Arthrobacter globiformis: one gene and its partner. The protein of the gene in region 1 interacts with the protein of each later gene in a pairwise test. Links are inferred from orthologs where the notes say so. Each region holds a gene or a part of one and is shown on either strand. Other genes may lie near its edges.

Evidence for each region.
Region 2: the proteins of ligA (region 1) and leuS interact in binary tests that used the Escherichia coli proteins (3 or more experiments, as listed by UniProt). The link is inferred for Arthrobacter globiformis from one-to-one orthologs.

What each region holds. Positions count from the first base shown.
Region 1 is NZ_JAUSZX010000001.1:1,708,820-1,715,402, forward strand. What follows is about bases 1,383-4,376. They hold ligA (NAD-dependent DNA ligase LigA), read left to right. Parts: upstream 1,383-1,727; coding sequence 1,728-4,025; downstream 4,026-4,376. Other genes in these bases: QFZ23_RS07820 (hypothetical protein), read left to right, coding at 1,383-1,677; QFZ23_RS07830 (inositol monophosphatase family protein), read left to right, coding at 4,022-4,376. Also shown: QFZ23_RS07815 (FtsK/SpoIIIE domain-containing protein), read left to right, coding at 1-947; more of QFZ23_RS07820, read left to right, coding at 1,036-1,382; more of QFZ23_RS07830, read left to right, coding at 4,377-4,861; QFZ23_RS07835 (cupin domain-containing protein), read right to left, coding at 4,909-5,388; QFZ23_RS07840 (GNAT family N-acetyltransferase), read left to right, coding at 5,505-6,017; QFZ23_RS07845 (RidA family protein), read left to right, coding at 6,056-6,439; QFZ23_RS07850 (response regulator), read right to left, coding at 6,534-6,583. UniProt on the Escherichia coli protein: DNA ligase that catalyzes the formation of phosphodiester linkages between 5'-phosphoryl and 3'-hydroxyl groups in double-stranded DNA using NAD as a coenzyme and as the energy source for the reaction.
Region 2 is NZ_JAUSZX010000001.1:3,025,010-3,031,665, forward strand. The notes cover bases 3,579-6,645. They hold leuS (leucine--tRNA ligase), read right to left. Parts: upstream 6,342-6,645; coding sequence 3,816-6,341; downstream 3,579-3,815. Other genes in these bases: QFZ23_RS14115 (DegV family protein), read right to left, coding at 3,579-3,742. In the rest of the region: QFZ23_RS14100 (hypothetical protein), read right to left, coding at 17-202; QFZ23_RS14105 (DUF222 domain-containing protein), read right to left, coding at 379-2,208; QFZ23_RS14110 (hypothetical protein), read right to left, coding at 2,348-2,617; more of QFZ23_RS14115, read right to left, coding at 2,714-3,578.

The DNA of each region.
Region 1 (6,583 bases):
CCGGTGACCGCCCCAACTCCGTCCCGGCGTCGTTGCTTGCCTCCATCCAGCGGCGGCTGGTGCTGCGGCTGTCCGCCGAGGACGACTACCTGACCATGGACGTGCCGAAGGACGTCCTCGGCCAGGCCTCGCCGCCCGGCCGGGGGCTGCTGGGCGGCCACGAGGTGCAGCTCGCCGTCCTGGGCGGCAACTCCAACCTGGCCCTGCAGGCGCGCGAAGTCCACAAACTCAGCGAGGCCATGCTCCGCCAGGGCGTGGAAAGGGCTCCGCGGATCGAGCGGCTGCCCGAGCAGATCGACCTGGACATCCTGCCCGCCGGACTGCCGGACCTTCCCGTGATCGGTGTGGACGACGAAACACTGCAGCCCGCCACAATCATGGCCAAGGGCCCGCTGCTGCTCGCGGGCCCACCCGGCGCCGGCCGCACCGTGGCCCTGGTGACCATGGCCTACGCGCTGCGCCGGTCCAACCCCGACACCGAACTGGTTTACCTTGCCGCCAGGAAGTCCGCCGTGGCGTCCCTGCCGGTCTGGGACCGCTCGTTGGTGGGGGCCGACGACGTCGAGGAGGCGGTGGAAGCGCTCACGGACCACGCCTCGGCGAATCCGGGCAAGGTGGCCATCTTCATCGAGGGACTCACGGAGTTCACGGACACCCTGGCCGAGTCCGGCATCGAAAGGCTCGTGGCGGCGTCCATCAAGGCGGACCAGTGGGTGGTGGGGGAATCCGAAACTTCCACCTGGTCATCGGCATGGTCGCTGGCGCAACCGTTCAAGTCGGGCAGGAGGGGACTGCTGATCAATCCGGGCGATATCGACGGCGACAGCCTCCTCAATACCTCACTCGGACGGGTCGGCACCGACTTCATTCCTGGACGCGGCTACATCGTTGGCAGGGGCAAGGTGCGCAAGCTCCAGATCGCGCTGCCGCCGGAAAACCGGCAGTAGTCGATTTGGCGCGCCGCGCCGGACTGTAGGAAGATACCCGGGACAAAACTCGGCGCGGGGTGTCCTGCGCGGCTGCAAAGGTACTTCCATGATCCGAATCACTCGTCTGCGGGGCGCGCTGCTGCCCGGAATTACCGCTGCCATGCTGGCATTTACGGTTGTGGCCGGCGCCGCCGGAGCGGCCCAGGCAGCCTGCCTGCCGGAGCAACAGTGCTCTGAATCGCCGGCACCCATCGCCCCGCCGTCGTCCGGTTCACCGGCTCCGACGAGGACGGCGGCTCCCGTCCCGACGCCTGCTCCGGCGCCGCCGGCGCGAAAGGCACCTGCCCCTGCTCCGACCCCTGTGCAGCCCGCAGCGCCGGCGGCGCCGCGCGTTGCCCCGGCACCGGCGCGACCTGCCCCCGCGCCCACCCTCACACCTTTGGCGCCGCCGGCGAATGGCGGAATGGCGCCCCCTGCGGTGCCGGCGGCACCAGCCGCGGTGGTTCCGGCCACCTCTGTCTCCTCCACCCCCGGCCCGTCGTCCTCCACCCCGGCGGCCGAGTCCAGCTGGACCAAACCGATCGCCACCCCGGTCCAAGCCAGCCAGGCCGCCGCCGTTGTAGTCGCGGACAAGGGATCCGGCCTCGGCATCTTCGGCCTGTTCGCCGTCATGGGCGGCGTCCTCCTGGTGGGTCTGGGCGGACTGGCCTTCGCCCTGTGGAGCCGGAACCGCCCCGGTCACTGGTAGGCGGCCCGCCGCCTCGGCAAAATGTCCGGGCCGTAAGGCAAGATAGGTCTGTGAGCACACCATCAGGCCCCACAGACAGCGCAGCCACCGGAACGGACCAGCTTGAGCCGGAAGCCATTCCCTCTGAGTCCGTACGGGATGAGTACGAGAACCTGGCGGACCTCGTCCGGAAGTACCGCTTCGCGTACTACCAGGAGGACGAGCCGCTCGTCTCCGATGCCGAGTTCGATGCTCTCTTTCGCCGGCTGGAGGAACTCGAGGCGCTGCATCCGGAGCTCGTTTCCAATGATTCGCCCACCCAGGAGGTTGGCGGGGAAGTCTCCGCGGCGTTTGCCGCCGTCGAACACCTCCAGCGCATGTACAGCCTGGAGGACGTGTTCTCCATCGAGGAACTGCAGGCCTGGATCGCCAAGGCGGAGGCAGGGGTCGCCAAATCCGGGAATCCGGAGGCCGCCTGGCTGACCGAGCTGAAAATCGACGGCCTGGCCGTGAACCTGCTCTACCGGGACGGCAAGCTGGTCCGGGCCGCGACCCGCGGCGACGGCACCACTGGCGAGGACATCACGCACAATGTGCTCACCATCAAGGAGATCCCGCAGCAGCTCAGCGGCAGCGGCTTTCCCGCCGAGATGGAAATCCGCGGCGAGGTGTTCATCCCGTCCAAGGCGTTCGCCGAATTCAATGAGGCGCTGATTGAGGCGGGCAAGGCTCCCCTGGCCAACCCGCGCAACGCCGCGGCCGGCTCGCTCCGCCAGAAGGACCCGGCCGAGACCGCCAAGCGCCCGCTGCAGATGTTCGTGCACGGGATCGGCGCCCGCGAGGGCCTCCAGGCCGCCAGCCAGTCGGAAACCTATCGGCTCCTGGCGGAGTGGGGACTGCCGGTCAGCCCGTACTTCGAGGTTCTCGGCAGCCCGGCCGAGGTGCTGGAATTCATCGGGAAATACGGGGACAAGCGGCACAGCCTGCTCCACGAGATCGACGGCATCGTGGTGAAGATCGACGACTTCGCCACCCAGCGCGCCCTGGGCTACACCACACGTGTTCCGCGCTGGGCCGTCGCGTACAAATATCCGCCGGAGGAAGTGCACACCAAGCTGCTGGACATTGCCGTGAACGTCGGGCGCACCGGCCGGGTCACCCCGTTCGGGATCATGGAACCGGTCAAGGTGGCGGGCTCCACCGTGGGAATGGCCACCCTGCACAACCAGGACGTGGTCAAGGCCAAGGGCGTGAAGATCGGCGACATCGTGGTCCTGCGCAAGGCCGGCGACGTCATCCCGGAGATCGTCGGCCCGGTGCTGGCGCTCCGGGACCAGCAGGACCCTCCGGTGCGCGACTTCGTCATGCCCACGGAATGCCCGTCCTGCGGAACGCCGCTTGCTCCCGGGAAGGAAGGGGACGTGGACATCCGCTGCCCCAACGCAAAGTCGTGCCCCTCACAGTTGCGTGAGCGCGTGTTCCACGTTGCCAGCCGCGGGGCGTTCGATATCGAAGCCCTCGGCTGGGAAGCCGCGATCGCGCTCACCCAGCCGATGGAGCCTGAGGTCCCGCCGCTGGTCAGTGAAGCAGCCCTTTTCGACCTGACGCCGGAGGACCTGGCGCCGGTGAAGATACGGCGCGAGAAGCGGTCCAAAGGTGTTCCCACCGGCGAGTTCGAGCTGGTGCCGTACTTCTACAGCAAGGGCACGGCCAAGACGCCGTCCAAGCCCACGGCCACCACCGGGAAGCTCTTCCAGGAACTCGAAAAGGCCAAGACCCAGCCGTTGTGGCGCGTCCTGGTGGCGTTGTCCATCCGGCACGTTGGACCCCGGGCGTCGCGTGCGCTGGCCAACCACTTCGGCACCATGGACGCCATCCGGCAGGCCTCCGAGGAAGAGCTGGCAAGCGTGGACGGCGTCGGCCCCACCATCGCAGCCGCACTCAAGGAATGGTTTGCCGAGGACTGGCATGTCGAAATCATCGACCGATGGGCAGCAGCCGGGGTCCGGATGAAGGACGAGCGGGACGAGTCCACACCGCGCACCCTCGAGGGCCTGACCGTGGTGGTCACCGGAACCCTGGAAGGCTTCAGCCGTGACGAGGCCAAGGAAGCCATCCTGGTCCGCGGCGGCAAGGCAGCAGGCTCAGTGTCGAAGAACACCAGCTACCTGGTGGCCGGGGACAACGCCGGCACCAAACTGGACAAGGCCGAGCAGCTGGGCGTCCCCGTGCTGGACGAGGACGGATTCCGGGAGTTGCTGGCCAACGGACCCGCCAGGGCTGACGGGGATGGCGCTGGGGACACCGAAGCCGAAGCTGAGGATCCCGAGGCAACACCGCCCCCGGGCGACGAGGAGGATTCCGAGTGACACCCGATACCGCAAACCCCCTTGACGTGCACGGGCTCCTCGCCGTGGCCAAGGCGGCCGCCGCCGCCGGTGCCGGTGTGCTAGCCGAACGCAGCAACGGCGCCCTGGACTCGGGGACGGTGACCAACAAGGGCGAAGCCGGCGACTGGGTCACCGCCTTCGATGTGGCCGCCGAGGAAGCCGTGCGCACCGCCATCCGCACTGCGCGCCCGGACGACGTGATCACCGGCGAGGAACACGGGACCACACGTCCCGAGAAACCGACCGGGCTGCGGTGGTCCATCGACCCGCTCGACGGCACCACCAACTTCATCCGCAACATCGTCTACTACGCCACCTCCGTGGCCGTTGCCGATCCCGACGGCGTGTGGCTGGCCGGCGTCGTCCACGCCCCCGCGCTGGGGCGCGTGTACTACGCCTCGCGCGGCCAGGGCGCGTGGCTGGAACAGGACGGGAAGCGGGTGCAGCTCACGGGTCCGGTCCCGGGACGTGCCGGCCAGATCCTGGCCACAGGATTCAGCTATGACCCCGAGGTCCGCGCGGAACAGGCGGCGGCACTGGGCGGCTTCATGGATGGCTTTGCCGACGTTCGCCGCCTCGGCTCGGCCGCCCTGGACCTCTGCATGGTGGCCGACGGAACGCACGATGCCTTCGGCGAGCGGGGCCTGAATGAGCACGACTTCGCTGCGGGCGCGCTGGTGGCCGAAGAAGCCGGATGCTGGGTGCGGCGCCCGCGGCTCACCAGCCCGCTTGAGGGAGGGCCCTCCGCCGAGGAACGGCTGTCAGCCTGGACCTGTGCGGGCACGCTGGAGATGTCCGGCAAGTTCCCGCTGTAGGAGGCGCTCCGCCGGGGCCCGGGCCGAATGCGGCCCGGGCGTGTGGTTCACATGCGCGGCGGAGTCAGGTTGTAGCGCGCAATGATGTCCGGCAGCCAGGGCGCCTCGGCGAAGCGCAGGCCGAAGTGGGCCGCGAGTTTCTCGATCGTATCGGGGTCCGGGAGCCCGGCTTCGATGTGGTTGGCAAGCCCCCAGAAGAAGTGCTCAAATCCGGCCGGGCTTATCACTTCGATCGTGCGTGCGGGCACCTTCCCCGCGTTCCACATGGTGTGCAGTTCATTCCGCGGCTTCGTGATGTAGCCGCCTGCACCAAGGACTGCCTCGCGGTCACCGGACCGGAACCCGATTTCGCCCTCGATGACGATCGAGTGCTCGTCTTCGCGGGTGTGAATGTACGGGGGCACCAGCGCGCCGACGGGGAGCGGGTGCTCCACAATGGAGAGCTGTTGGTTGGTGTCCTCGCCAAAGAGCTTGAACACGACGCCGATGCCGCCGAGCGGTGCTTCCCTGCCCTGTCCGGGCTGCACGACGGTAAGTCGTGGAGCCCCTTCCCCGTTCATGTGCTCAGGGCGGACCTGATAGTTCAGTCACGGAAACAGCTGTTTCGCGCGGCGCATCGGTCTCCCGGCACTACCATTGACGGGTGCAGCCGCAGATCACCGTCCGTCCCGCCGTCCCCGCCGACTTTGCGGCCATCGCCCGCATCACCCGGGACGCCTATCTGGCGGCCGGCTACTTCGAGACCGCGGACCATCCGTACATGAAGCAGATCCAGGATGTGGCCACCCGCGCAGACCGGGCCACCGTCTGGGTGGCGGAGCGCGCCGGCCAAATCGTCGGTTCGGTGACCCTGGCGCTGGCCGGCGAGAAGTATGCCGATATCGCGCTGGACGACGAGCTTGAGTTCCGCATGCTGGTAGTGGATCCGGCCGTGCAGCGCTGTGGCGCCGGACTGGCCATGGTCGAAGCGATCATTGCGCATGCCAGGTCGCTGGACGGGATCCGTGCCGTGGCACTAACGACCGGGGGAAACTGGGAAAGCGCCCACGGGCTGTACCGGAAAACAGGCTTCCGGCGGGTACCCGAGCGCGACTGGTATGTGCCCGGCACCGACATAAAGCTGCTGGTTTTCAGGCTTGACGTCCAGCCCGCCTAGAGTGGAGCCGACTTAAAACACCTAGTGAAAGGCGCAGCATGCGCAAGACGTTCGGCACCGGCTCGGTCTGGGAACAGAAGCTCGGCTACTCCCGCGCGGTCCAGGTGGACAACACGCTTTACATCTCGGCCACCTCGGCCAGCGGCGAGAACGGCATCGTCGGCAGCGACTTCTACGAGCAGACCCGGTTCATCCTGCAGAAGCTGGAGACCGTCCTGGCCGACGCCGGATTCGCGCTCGCCGACGTCGTGCAGTCCAAGCTGTACCTGACAGACATCAGCAAGTGGGAGGACGCCGGCCGTGCGCATGGCGAGGTCTTCGGCGAGATCCGCCCCACGCTGTCGCTGGTCCACGTGCTACCGTTCCTGGACCCGGAGATGCTCGTGGAGATCGAGCTCGTCGCGCAGAAGAGCGCCAGCTAACACACGGCACCCAGCACACCCCCCACAGAGCGCGAACGTACACTTGAGGCCCTTCCGCGGGGGCCTAAGTGTCCGTTCGCGCTTGGGGTGGGGGCTACTGCGGCGGGAGGCCGTAGCGGTGTTCGGGCCGGCCGGTGGTGCCGT
Region 2 (6,656 bases), 1.3 Mb from region 1 along the record:
TATGTGGATAGCGCCGCTACCGCTGGTAGGTGATGTACGCCTCGTACTGCACGCGCCACTTCTCCGGTTCCTTGGGATCAGGGACAGTGGTGGTGAGGAACTGGACGCTCGTCACCTGGCCCTTCAGGTACTTCAGCCATTTCGTGACTTCGTCGGCCACATCCCGATCCAGCTGGGCGACGTGGTGGACTTGCATGGACATGGGAGCCTCCTTGCTCGGTGGGGAGACTGTACTACCGGTGGGCAGGCACTGCTAGGCGTCACAAGAAGTCGAACAGCTGTTGGGTTGACACTGGGCAAGCGGCAGGTTCCGCGCCGCGAAGGCATGGGCAGCCGCCTGGGCGCCCATACGGCCGGGGTGTTGGGGCAGGAATATTCCTACGCTGCTGTGGAAGACGCCCAGTCGGGCCATGGATCCACTGGCAGCGGTGGTTCAAGGCCGTCGAGGGCCACCGGGCTCTCAGCGCCGTCGAGGTCGTTGGGAGCAGCACCGTCAAGGTCGTCGGGAGCTTCCCAAGATTCCGGGCCACGGTAACTGTCGAGGCCTGAGTGGTCGTCGCACCCATCGGGCCAGCTTGGCCGATCCGTCTGGTCGGCCCAGCCAGACGGCTCCGACCAGTCTTGCCTGGGTGGCGGCTCCAGATAGTCCCGGACGGGTGATGGTTCCGGATAGTCCCGGACGGATTGTAGTTCCGGATAGTCCTGGGCGGGTGGCGGCTCCGGAGAGTCCTCTACAGGCGGCGGTTCAGGCCAGGTTGGCGGTTCCCAGTCCTGCTGTTCGCTGGGGTAGTGGCGGCCGGTGGGTGAGATCCAGCCAGGTGGCGTGTCCCGGGTGGCGCCGACCGGTCTCCATGTTGTGTTGTGTTTGAGGCGGTGGTGCTTGGGGCAGGGCTGGCCAAGGTTGCTGATCCCGGTGGTCCCCCCGTCGGCCCAGGCCAGGATGTGGTCGGCGTCGTTGTCCAGGGAGTGGTTGGTGCAGCCGGGAAACGTGCACCGTCCGTCCCTCAGGCGCAGCCATTGGCGCATCGGTTTGGGGATCCGGTAGCTGGTGCGCCCGATCTCCAGCGGCGCCCCGTCCCGCGGGTCGGTCAGCACCCGCAGGAACGACGTCCCGCCGTCGGCCACGAGCCGGCGGGCCATCGACGCCGGGATCGGCCCGTGCCCGTCGAGCGTGGCCGGTTCCCCGGTCAGGCCGAGCAGCGAGAACACCGGAACCGTGACCAGCACCTGCGCTGCCGGGGACGGAACCTCACCGGCCCGCACAGGATCGCCTGGCGCGGACCCCGCCGGCAGGGAATCTGCCGGAAAGGATCCTGCCGCCCGGTCGCCAGGCGCGCCGTGAAGCCGCTGATCTGGGCCCAGCAGCCACGCGGCGGCAACGTCCACCCGGAGGTGTGTCAGGGTCCGGGACTCGGACGGGCCCTGCAGGGCGCGGGCGGCGGCGGTGGCGCGGTCCCAGATCCCGGCAGCCTGGTCCGCGGGCAGATACGCCGACAGCCAGGCCATGCCGTCCCGGTCAGGCACATACTCCAGCCGGCGGTCCTTCGCACAGTTGCGGTGCCGGGTTTCGATGCTGACCGGGTGATGCCGCTCCCGCCAATAACGTGCCCTGGCCCGGAACCTGGACGGTGTCAGCTCCCCGGCCGGACACCCCCTGGCAGCATGCGGCGCGTCAGCGTCCAGGAAATGCGCCTCCAACGCCGCAGCGGCCGCCCGATCCAGCCCGTCCGTTTCATCACACATCACCCGGGCATGCTGCCACGACAGGGTCCCCGACCCCAGCGCCGCCAGCGTCAACGGCAAGTCCATGCTCAGCATGGCCGACTCAGCCAGAAACCGTGCCGCCGATCCCTCGCTCACGGTCAGGGCACAGGCAACCTCAGCGGTCACGGACATCCGCCGGACCTCACGGTCCCGCAGGCTCTCAGCCGGCGTTGCCAACGCCCCGGAAGCCTTGGCATACTCGGCAGCGAAATGGACTTTCAACGCCGCCGCCCGGGCCTCCAGCCTGGCCACCTCCGCCAGCCCCTCCAGGCACGCATCCGCCCGCTCCCGCAAAGGATCCGCCTGACCCAGGACATGTACATCCGGACCGGCTCCAGCACCAGTCACCACCGGCCCGCCCGTCCCGCGGCGAGCCAAAACAGCAAGCGCAGAGCAGGAAGCACCGACCGCCTCCACCGCCTCCACCACTGCATTGTCTTTCATGCCGAAAGCATCCCACGAGGCACCGACAAAAATACCGTGCCGAGGAGTGGTGCCGGTTGCAACGGGCACCGCGTGGTGCGGGGTCCCGTGTGGTGCAAAAAGGGCACACCGGAAAGCCCCGCGGCCACAGGCGGTGGCATCACGGAACGTCCCGGGGCCTCTTAGCCGGCAGCGCCACGGGCGTGTCCGCGGTGCCGTTTCCGGTTAGAAGGTGGCGTTTCAGGGCGGCAATGAGAGCTTCCACCCTGGCCACCTCAGGGAGCCCGCTCAGACACGCGTCAGCCTGGTCCCGACGAGTATCAGCATCCGCAGAGACCAGGCTGCCCGTGCCGCGGCGGACAAAAGCAGCCAGTGCAGAGAGGGAGGATACGAGGGCGTCCATCGACTCCAGAGCCAGATTTTCTTTCATCCCGCGAGCATCCCACGAGGCACCGACAAAAACGCCGCCGCACAGAAACGCTGCACAGGAACCGGATCAGGTGCATCGAGCGCTGCTTGCGAAGGGTTAGGTGCTGGCCTCAGTGCCGCCGGCACCGACGGCGAGGCAACCGGCAACCGACGAGCTGCTCTCCCCCACGATCACCGCGAGGACGCCAAGCCCGGCGTGCGCCGCCAGGACGGCAGGCAGGGAGCTGATCTGGGCCGGCGGAATGGCCGGGAGCTTCGCCGCGAGCCGGGCCGCGAGCATCTCGGCTTCGGGCCGGTTGCCGAAGTGGTGGATGGCGAGCCGTGCCTCCCCCATAGGGCGCCCCGCGGCCTCCGCCACCACGATCTCCTCAAGCCGGGCAACGGCTTTCGCAGCGGAGCGGACCTTTTCCAGCGGAACGATCTTACCGCCGTCGACCGCGAGAATCGGCTTGATGGCGAGCATGGCTCCGACCAGCGAGGCTGCAGCGCCGATGCGTCCGCCGCGCCGCAACTGCTCCAGGCTGGGCACGTAGAAATACACTTTGGACCTCGCGGCGCGTTCCGCGGCGAGCCGGCAGACGTCGCTGGCATCGCGGCCGTCCGCCGCTGCCACCACGGCGCTCTGGACGGCGAGTCCCTGAGCCATTCCCACGGTGCGGGTGTCCAGCACCTCCACAGGGATCTTCACCCGGCCGGCAGCGAGGCGGGCGGCATCTGCGGTGCCCGATAGGCCACCGGAAATATGAATGGACACAACGGACTCAAAGCCCTGCCGTTCGGCGGCCAGGTAGGCCTGCTCAAACTGGCCCGGCGACGGCCGGGAGGTCTTGACGGGCGTCGCGGCGGCCAGGGCCACCGCGATGGTACCGCTGATGTCATCCTCGCCCTCACCGTAGATCTCCTCACCCACCATGACGGGCATGGGGATGACAGCCAGCCGGCCGTTGATGGAGAAGGCCCGCACCCAGTCGGCGGGCAGGGCGGCGGCGGAGTCCGTCACCACGGCAGTGCGGACGACGACGGCGGGCTCACCCGTGGGCGGGGCCTGGCCCGGCCTGGTGGCCTGGCGGAGACGGACCAGGTGCTCCTTTAACCACAGCCAGGCTGCCGGTTCGCGGTCAATCACGGCACACCTCCTGCAGTTGCTTCCGGCCGCCGGCAGGGCCGGCGGCCGGAACCCGGCCAGTCAGTCGCTCCCGTTAGGCCGGGACGATGTTCACCAGTTTAGGTGCACGCACGATAACGGTCCGGATGCCCCGGCCGTCGAGGGCCCGCTGGACGTTCTCGGAGGCCAGCGCAAGCTCGCGCAGGTCGTCCTCGGAAATGGCCGGTGAGACCTCGAGCCGGTCCCTGACCTTGCCCTGGACCTGGACCACCGCGGTGATGGTGTCCTGCACCAGAAGGGCCTCGTCGTGCGAAGGCCAGCCGGCGTTGGCCACCGACGCCGGGTGCCCGAGGACGTTCCAAAGGTCTTCCGCGGTGTAGGGCGCGAAGAGGCTCAGGATGACAGCCACCGCTTCCGCGGCTTCACGCACGGCCGGATCGGCACCGCCGGCGCCGGAGTCGATGGTCTTGCGGGTGGCATTGACCAGTTCCATCAGCTTGGCCACCACGACGTTGAACTTGTTGTTGTCCAGCAGCTCCGCAGCGTCCGCGATGGTCCTGTGCGTGACCGAGCGCAGGGAGCGGTCTCCGGTGCTGAAGTCAACACCGGGGGCGCTGGCAACGTCCTGGCCGAGTCGCCAGGCGCGGGCCAGGAACTTCGCGGAGCCCGACGGCGAAACGTCCGCCCAGTCGACGTCGTCCTCGGGCGGGGAGGCGAAGATCATGGTGAGCCGGACGGCGTCGACGCCGTACTTGTCCAGCTGCTCGCCCAGGTCAACACCGTTGCCCAGCGACTTGCTCATCGCCTTACCGCCGTTCAGGACCTGACCCTGGTTGAGCAGGGCACTGAAGGGCTCGTCTGCAGCCAGTAGGCCCATGTCATGAATGACTTTGGTAAAGAAGCGGGCGTACAGCAGGTGCAGGATGGCGTGCTCGACGCCGCCCACGTACTGCCCGACGGGCATCCAGTCGTTGATCTTCGCGGGATCGAAGGGACCGTCGGTGTAGTGCGGGGAGACGAAGCGGAGGAAGTACCAGGACGAGTCCACGAAGGTGTCCATGGTGTCCGTGTCCCGCTGGGCTGCACGTCCGCAATTCGGGCACTCGACATTCACCCATTCGGCGGCCGCGGCCAGGGGGGAAGTGCCCCTCGGGGACAGCGCCTCGCCACGCAGGTCTTCGGGAAGCGTAACCGGCAGTTGCTCGTCGGGTACCGGCACTTCGCCGCACTCGGCGCAGTGGATAATGGGGATCGGGGTGCCCCAGAAGCGCTGGCGGCTCAGGAGCCAGTCACGCAGCCGGAAGTTCACGAACTTCTCGCCGGTGCCCTGCTTGCCGAGGATTTCGATGGCGGCCGGAATGGCTTCCGACTTAGGCAGGCCATCGAGCGGACCGGAGTTTATCAGGGTGCCCTCCCCCGCCGTTGCCGTACCGGACACGGCCGGGTCCTCCTCGCCGGTGTCCAGCACCGCGCGCACAGGCAGGCCGAACTCCTTGGCGAAGTCGAGGTCGCGCTGGTCGTGCGCGGGGACGGCCATGATGGCGCCCGTGCCGTAGTCGGCCAGGACGTAGTCCGCTGCCCAGACGGGCAGCTTTTCACCGTTCAGGGGATTGATGGCGTAGCGCCCGGTGAACACGCCGGTCTTTTCGCGCTCGGTGGACTGGCGTTCGATATCGGAAAGGGCCTTGACCTTCTCACGATAGGCCATCAGTGCGTCGTGGTGTTCGGGGGTGACCAGGTCCAGGGCCAGGTGCGCGTCCGCGGCCACGACGAAGAAGGTGGCCCCGTACAGGGTGTCCGGACGCGTGGTGAAGACGGTGACTTCGCGCTCGGCACGCCCGTCAGACGCCTCGATCACGAACCGAACATGCGCGCCTTCTGAGCGGCCGATCCAGTTTCGCTGCATCGCCAGTACTCGCTCGGGCCAGTGCCCCTGCAGCTCGGACATGTCGTCCAGCAGCCGGTCCGCGTAGTCGGTGATCTTGAAATACCACTGGTTCAGCGACTTCTTGGTCACGGCCGTGCCGCAGCGCTCACAGGCCCCGTTGACCACCTGCTCGTTGGCCAGCACGGTCAGGTCCTTGGGGCACCAGTTGACAGGTGAGTCCTTGCGGTATGCGAGGCCGCGCTCGTAGAAGCGCTTGAACAGCCACTGCGTCCAGCGGTAGTACTCCGGATCGGAGGTGTGCAGCCGGCGAGACCAGTCAGCGGAGATAGCGTAGCGCTTGAAGGAGGCGGCCTGGGTGTCGATGTTGGCGTATGTCCACTCGCTCGGGTGGGCGTTGCGCTTGATGGCCGCGTTTTCCGCGGGGAGCCCGAACGAGTCCCAGCCGATCGGGTGCAGCACATCGTATCCCTGCTGGCGCAGGTACCGCGCCACCACATCGCCCATGGCGAAGGCTTCGGCGTGGCCCATGTGAAGGTCGCCGGACGGGTACGGGAACATGTCCAGGACGTAGCGGCGTTCCCGGGATCCGTCGTCGGCGGGGGTGAAGACCTTTAGGTCTTCCCACACCTGCGGCCACCGCGCCTCCATCGCCGCGAAGCTGTACGCGCCCTCTTCGGGCGTCTCCGCTCCACCTGCTGCTGTTCCGGTTTCGGTCTCCGGCTGAACGCTCACTGCTGCCCTCTTCTGTTCTGTCATGACCTCTGTCCTGTCACAACGGTCTGATCCCCGCCGCCTGCCGGGAAGGTCTCCCGGGACACACAAAAGCCCCTCGACATGGAGGGGCGGCCGCTCGATAATCCGTATTTGGTTCGGGATACCAAGCGGCTAGCTAAGCAGAAGGATCGCACGCATACACCTACTTTAGCGCACCACCATCGCCCTCCCGGCACCCCAAGCCCATGGGCACGCGTAGTTTGGATTTGGATGCAGACGCAGCGGAAGAGAGGAGGCCGCACCCCGCCAGGGTGTGGTGGGCACCGCGATGGG